Regions from separate parts of the Limosilactobacillus fermentum genome, predicted to be linked through region 3. Evidence: predicted binding sites of a transcription regulator. Region 3 holds the regulator's gene; each other region holds the start of a gene.
The links. The regulator NrdR, encoded in region 3, represses ribonucleotide reductase genes. The targets are predictions, from matches to a motif close to ACACNATATATNGTGT.

Region 1: a site for NrdR is predicted at 780-795, ahead of FG166_RS08955 (class Ib ribonucleoside-diphosphate reductase assembly flavoprotein NrdI). Genes of this name have one in related genera too.
Region 2: a site for NrdR is predicted at 1,034-1,049, ahead of nrdH (glutaredoxin-like protein NrdH). Genes of this name have one in related genera too.

The regions. Positions count from the first base shown of each region.
Region 1 is NZ_CP040910.1:1,777,516-1,779,781, reverse strand. It holds gene FG166_RS08960 (L,D-transpeptidase) at 1-456, opposite strand, end outside; gene FG166_RS08955 (class Ib ribonucleoside-diphosphate reductase assembly flavoprotein NrdI) at 810-1,271, shown strand; gene nrdE (class 1b ribonucleoside-diphosphate reductase subunit alpha) at 1,268-2,266, shown strand, end outside.
Region 2 is NZ_CP040910.1:389,393-391,658, reverse strand. It holds gene dnaX (DNA polymerase III subunit gamma/tau) at 1-106, opposite strand, end outside; RNA gene ffs (signal recognition particle sRNA small type) at 236-333, opposite strand; gene tadA (tRNA adenosine(34) deaminase TadA) at 362-886, opposite strand; gene nrdH (glutaredoxin-like protein NrdH) at 1,143-1,364, shown strand; gene nrdE (class 1b ribonucleoside-diphosphate reductase subunit alpha) at 1,464-2,266, shown strand, end outside.
Region 3 is NZ_CP040910.1:1,386,051-1,388,316, forward strand. It holds gene FG166_RS06930 (DnaD domain protein) at 1-611, opposite strand, end outside; gene nrdR (transcriptional regulator NrdR) at 611-1,069, opposite strand; gene coaE (dephospho-CoA kinase) at 1,114-1,734, opposite strand; gene mutM (DNA-formamidopyrimidine glycosylase) at 1,727-2,266, opposite strand, start outside.

The DNA.
Region 1 (2,266 bases), 390 kb from region 3:
TTCATCGGTTGGGACGGAGTGGAAGAGATACTCACCGTGGTTTAACCAGGAAACCCAGTAATGGGCCCCTTCACCACTCTGTTGACTGTAAAAGTAAGTCCCCCGCTCAGCCTGGATGTAATAAGTCCCGGTTGGCGTATCGTTTTTACCGGTCCCGGTTGAGCAATACATCGTGTATAAGATCTTGCCGTTATCGATTAGGTAAACCCGCTGTTTCTTCTTGGAAACCTTGATCCATAGGTCGGGGTGGGCGTTGACGTCCGGGTAGGCGACCGTTTCCGATGACTTTTGCCAGTCAATTGGTGTCCGCATGACCGAACTAGTTTCTGATGTACTTGAAGAGCTGGCTTCGTTGGCGGTATCGACCCGGTGGTTACCCAAGAGGTTGGCAAACCCGATCGCCACGACTAAGGTGAGGGCAACGGCGAGCAGGCCGCGTTTTAATGAAGACCGCATTCTGATCCTCCTTTGATTTTCACTAATAGCTGGATTGTAGCACACTTTCACGAGCGGTGACCACCTTCCAGGTAATGGTAACCAAAGTTTAACCAAGTCGTAATCCCGACCGGTCGATCACTTAGTTAACGAAGTGACAATCTGAACGGTGATGAGTTCGGTATTAAATTAAATTTTTCTCATCGGATCCGTGACGGGGGTCAAGAAAGGGCAGAGGGGAGGCCCCGTTAATCAGAAATAGCGGTGGGGAACAAAGTGGTTGATCACGAAGAATATTAAATTATTCTAATTTTAATTAATAACTAAATCTAGTACAATCACAACCACAACATCTTGTGATTGGAGTGCAATGAATGGCTAAAGAAATCAATATCTTGTATATCTCGTTGAGTGGCAACACCCGAGATTTTGTGCGGCGCTTAACGGACTACTACCAAGACCTGGGGGTGGTGGTGAATTCGATTAACGTCCGTGAGAAACCGGACCGCCAAAAACTGACGGCGCCCTTCGTGACGATTTTGCCGGCCTTTTTAAACGGTGGCAACGGTCGCGATAACGGCTACAGCGAGATTCTATCACCGGCGCTGGGCCACTACCTCGCCTACGAAGGCAACTACCACCGCTGTTACGGGATCATCGGCAGCGGTAACCGTAACTTTAACCGCCAGTTCGCCCTGACGGCTAAGCAGTACGCCAAGCGGTTCGGTTTTCCCTACCTGACCGACTTTGAACTACGGGGCAGCGACAACGACATCACCCGGATCGGCCAACTGCTACTGGAACGGTCCCAGGCCTTTGAGGAGGAACAAGCATGACGGAAGAACGAACGGATCCACAATCCTATTTTTACTACAACAATCTAGTTAACATCCCGGAAAATGGCTCAATTGCCGTCCATTACGATCAGGACGCCTTAAAGGCCTACTTTAAAGACCACATCATTCCCCAAACGGTTCGCTTTCAAAGCCCCGCAAAACGGCGGGCGAAGCTGGTCGCTGACGACTACTTGGACGGGGCGGTTCTCGACCAGTACCCGGCGGAATTCATTGACCAATTAGAGGCCCGGGTGCGCGCCCACCACTTCCGCTTTAAGAGCTTCATGGGGGCTTACAAGTTTTACGCCCAGTACGCGATGAAGACCAACGACGGTAAGCGATTCCTGGAGGACTATAACGACCGGGTGGTGGCCAACGCCCTCTACTTGGCCCGCGGCGACCAACAGTTAGCCAAGGACCTGACCGACGAGTTGATTAATCAGCGCTACCAGCCGGCGACGCCCACCTTTTTAAACGCCGGTAAGAAGCGGCGCGGCCAGATGGTGTCGTGCTTTTTGATTGACGTCCAGGACTCGATGCTATCGATTGGTCGGGCGCTCAATTCGGCTCTCCAGCTGTCCCGGATTGGTGGCGGCGTTGGCGTCAACTTGTCGAACTTGCGGGCGGCTGGTGACCCGATTAAGAAGATCGAAAACGCCTCGTCTGGGGTCCTGCCGGTGATGAAGTTGTTAGAGGACGCCTTTTCTTATTCCAACCAGCTGGGGCAACGTAACGGCGCCGGGGTGGTTTATTTAAACGTCTTTCACCCTGATATCATGGCCTTTTTGGAGACCAAAAAGGAAAATGCCGACGAAAAGATCCGGGTCAAGACCCTCTCCTTGGGCCTGGTGGTGCCAGACAAGTACTACCAGTTGCTCAAGTCCAACGCCCCAATGTATTTATTTAGCCCCTACGACGTCGAGCGGGAACTCAAGACCCCCTTTTCCTACGTTGATTTGACCAAGGAGTACGACCGCCTGGTGGCCAACCCGCGG
Region 2 (2,266 bases), 890 kb from region 3:
TTTTGGTGATGATGGCGTTTTTTAAGGTGGTCGAAACGATCTGCTGACCAACGAGGTCACTAAACCGCTGGGGTCGCCAAACCCGGTAGAGCGCCTGATAACTCATCTCTGTTCCTCCCTGCTTTTGAAGATATCTTTATCCATTATACTAGCTTTTAATCATCTACCAAAAGAGATATCTCAAAATTCAAAGAGGCTGGGAGAAAACAATGTTTCTCCCAGCCTCCTGGTTAATTTCATTCAAACTTAGGGCACAAGAAATCGCAAACTTAGTGCTGCTCCCTTCCAGGCCTGACACGGTTCGTAAGGACGCCCTTGCCCTAAGGCCTAACGGCAAAAACAATCATACACTATTTTTCGGTCACTGACCAGCCTTTTGAGCCGCATTTTCTTCCTGGCGCCGTTTTTTCTTCGCCGTCTTTTGCCGCTTACGGATCGCCCGAAAGAACTCCTTGAGCATTTGACTGGCTTCTTCTTGCATTAGGCCCTGGTGAACTTCAACTTGGTGGTTCAAGCGGGTATCTTCTAATAGGTGGTAAAGGGAGGATACCGCCCCCGCCTTTTCATCCGGGGCCGCAAAAAAGACTCGTTTAATCCGTGAATTGATGATCGCCCCGGAACACATGATGCACGGTTCAAGGGTGACGTAAAGATCACATTCTTCTAGTCGCCACGAACCCAACGCTTGGCAGGCCTCCATGATTGCTAATACTTCGGCGTGGTAGGTGGCATCTTGGAATTTTTCCCGCATGTTGTGTCCTCGTCCGATAATTTTCCCCTTATAAACGACGACCGCCCCAATTGGAACTTCGCCCAGCAAGGCCGCTTGGTTAGCCTCCTTGAAGGCCTCCTTCATATAACCACGCTCCGTTATTTTTTCTTCCATTCTTTGCCCCCCTTTTGGCTAGTTTTTTATCGCTCTTCAGTGTACAATATGCTCTTAGTTACTTTCAAATCTGTCGATATGACTGTTCAATCATCGGCTAAAAATTTTTCAACTTTTTTTGATTCGGTCCTAACCACGTCCCATCAACCACCATATCTTGTGTTATCGTTTTCGACCAGCACGAGATATGGTGGTCTTTTTATGATTGATCGGCTATACTAGAAAACATCAAATATTGGTAAGGGAGGAAATGCTCATGGTAACCGTCTTTTCCAAGAATAATTGCATTCAATGCAAAATGACCAAGCGTTTCTTAGAGGAACACAATGTAGCGTTCATTGAACACAACATCGATGAACAACCTGAATTCATCGAAAACTTAAAGGCAGAAGGCTTTTTGGCAACCCCCGTCGTTAAACTTCCCGACGGTAACGCCTTCACCGGTTTTCGACCGGATCGCCTTTCAGCCTTGGCCTAAGGGCGCTGCAAAAATTTTACGGGCGGCGACACCTGTTCTAGGTGCCCGCCCTTTTTATTGTTATTAACTCAGGTATAAAAGAAAGTAGGAACGTGATCAATGGCTCTTTCAGAAATTGATATGACCAAGGTGAAGTACTTCGACCTAAACAACGAGATCAACATCCCCAAGGATGGTCAAATCCAGTTGAACCTCGATCAAGAAGCCCTAGACGACTTTATTAAGGAAAACGTGGAACCAAACACCAAGAAGTTCTCCTCCGTAATGGAACGGCTAAACTGGTTAATCGAAAACGACTACCTCGAAGAAGACTTTATTCGCCAATATACGCCCGCCTTTTTAGATCGACTCTACCAATACTTAAAGGAACAAGACTTCCACTTCCACTCCTTTATGGCCGCCTACAAATTTTACGCCCAATACGCCATGCGGACCAACGACAAGGAATACTACCTGGAAAACTACATCGACCGGGTGGCTATGAACGCCTTGTACCTAGCCAACGGGGACGAACAACTGGCCATGGACCTGGCTGATGAGTTAATCCACCAACGCTACCAACCGGCCACGCCAACCTTCTTAAACGTTGGTCGCAAGCGGCGCGGGGAATTCGTTTCCTGCTTTGAAATCCAAGCTACCGATGACATGAACACGATCGGGCAGACGATCAACTCCGCTTTGCAACTATCCAAGATCGGTGGCGGGGTCGGCATCAACTTAAATAACCTCCGCGAAGCCGGCGCCCCAATCAAGAAGATCAAGGGGGCCGCTTCCGGGGTTGTCCCGGTCATGAAGCTCTTAGAAGACGCCTTTTCATACTCCAACCAACTGGGGCAGCGCCAAGGAGCGGGGGTTGTTTACCTCTCCGTCTTCCACCCCGACATCATTGACTTTTTGGGGGC
Region 3 (2,266 bases):
AAGAATTGCCAGTCAACGCTTGGTTCGGGGGCCGTTACCCGTGGTTCGCTCGGCTGGCCCAACTGGTCCTTGCTTGCCGCCACGGTGTGCTGGTCCGCCGGAGACGCCAGCGGCTTGAAGACCTCAAAAAAGCCCTGGGTTAACTCGTGATAGTCATCGGTAGCCAGGTGGTAACGGTTAGCCTTGTCCACCAACTGCTGGTAGCGCCGTTCCCCCACGTGTTGTAAAAGAACGACGGCAAACAGGTCCTCGTTAATGAATTCCGCGGGGCTCTTTAAGGCCTGTAGCTGGTAGATCACTACCGGGCCCAGCTGATCGACCCGAAAGAAGGTCCGCAACAGCCCCAGGGCCTCCAGTTGGCCGCGGGCCTGGTCAATTTGATTAATCCCCACCCCTAATTGGTCCAACAGGACGGTGTGCTGGTGGCGCTCCGCTGGCATCGGGTTGGGGACCAACCGCCCGCTAAGTGCCAACAATAAGCTAAGCGCCGTGGGGCTAAGTAGTGGTTGGTAGTAATCCACCAACCACTCTTGAACTATGCCGGCGTAATCCGGACTGGCGGCGACGAGGTAGCCGGTTTGCGGTTGTAGCTTAAATGGGGTGGTACCCATCAACGCTCCTCCTTTTTCATCGATTCAATTTCCTTAAAGAAGGCATCGACGTCTTTAAACTGGCGGTAGACACTGGCGAAGCGGATGTAGGCAATTTCGTCGACCGGTTTAAGTTCGTTCATGACAAACTCACCGATGACCTGACTGGAGACCTCGTTTTCACCAAGGCGCCGGACCCGGGCTTCGACGTGATCGGCAATCTTGGTTAGCTTATCCATGCTGACCGGCCGCTTTTCCGCCGAGCGCACGAGCCCGTTTAAGATCTTTTGGCGGTTAAATTCTTCCCGGGTTCCATCCTTTTTGACCACGAGTAACGGTGTTTCCTCGTATCGTTCAAAGGTGGTAAAGCGGAAGCCACAGTTGACGCATTCGCGCCGCCGCCGGATGGACATCCCATCTTCAGCGGGGTGACTGTCGATCACGCGTGATCCATTATGATGACAGTGTGGACAAAGCATCGAAGTTCCTCCTGATTTCCTGACAAATAGTTTCGTAAACTATATTATACCACAGAGTGCAAATCGGCCCCTTCCCGCCAGCTAGCAATCAACTTAGCCACCTGACGGGCAGTCTTTTCCCTGCTCCCGTTGTTATCAATTACCACGTCGGCGTGGGCCAATTTTTCCGCTAACGGCATTTGGGTGGCGATTCGTTCCCTGGCTTCTTGGCTACCGTAGTGGTTACGGGCCATCAAACGGTGCAGTTGGGTAAGCGGGTCAACCTTGACGACCACCACCTGATCGCAATAGCGTTGGTAGCCGGCTTCCAGCAACAAGGGAACGTCTAAGACAACTAGCGGCACCCCTAGTCGTTTCAACGCGGCTAGGCTTGCTTCAAAAACTTGGCGAATCAAGGGGTGGGTAATGGCGTCAACTTGTTTCCTGGCCGCCGGGTCACTAAAGACCAGTTGCCCTAGTTTGGCCCGGTTTAGGCTCCCATCCGGCTTTAAAATTTGACGTCCGAAGGCCCGGGTCAGCGCTAGCAGGCCGGGACTGTCTTTTTGGACCACCGCCCGGGCGACTTGGTCGGCATCAAGGACCACCAGGCCGGCTTGGCGCAACTGGGCCGCCACGGTCGATTTGCCGCTGGCAATCCCGCCGGTTAAACCAATTACCTTAGTCATCTGGTTCCACCAGCGCTTGGCAGTGCGGACAAAAAGTCGTCCCCCGCTGGGCCACCTTAATTTTGACTAGCTTGGTGCCGCAGCGCGGGCAAGCGTCACCGCTGTGCCCGTAAGCCTGGAGTTCATTTTGGAATTGACCAGCGTCCCCGAAGGCGTTTTTAAAGGTGTGGACGGTCGTCCCGTGGCCCGCCGTGGCCCGGGCGATTTCTGCGATGATGTTTTCGCGCAGGCGCTTAATTTGATCGTCAGTCAGCGAATTAGCCGGTTGCTCGGGGTTAATTTGGGTTTGCCAAAGGACTTCGTCAGCGTAGATGTTTCCTAACCCGGCCACGTGGGACTGATCCAACAAGAAGGGCTTAATCTTGCTCCGGCTCTTCTTGAGGATCTGCTTGAAGTAATCAAACTGAAAGTCCTCTTCAGTTGGTTCCGGGCCGATCGTTTTCAGCCCGCCGACCGTCATTTCTTCCCCGGTTTTAACCAGGTGCATCCGCCCAAACTTACGGGTGTCGCGGTAGCACAGGTCGGTGCCGTC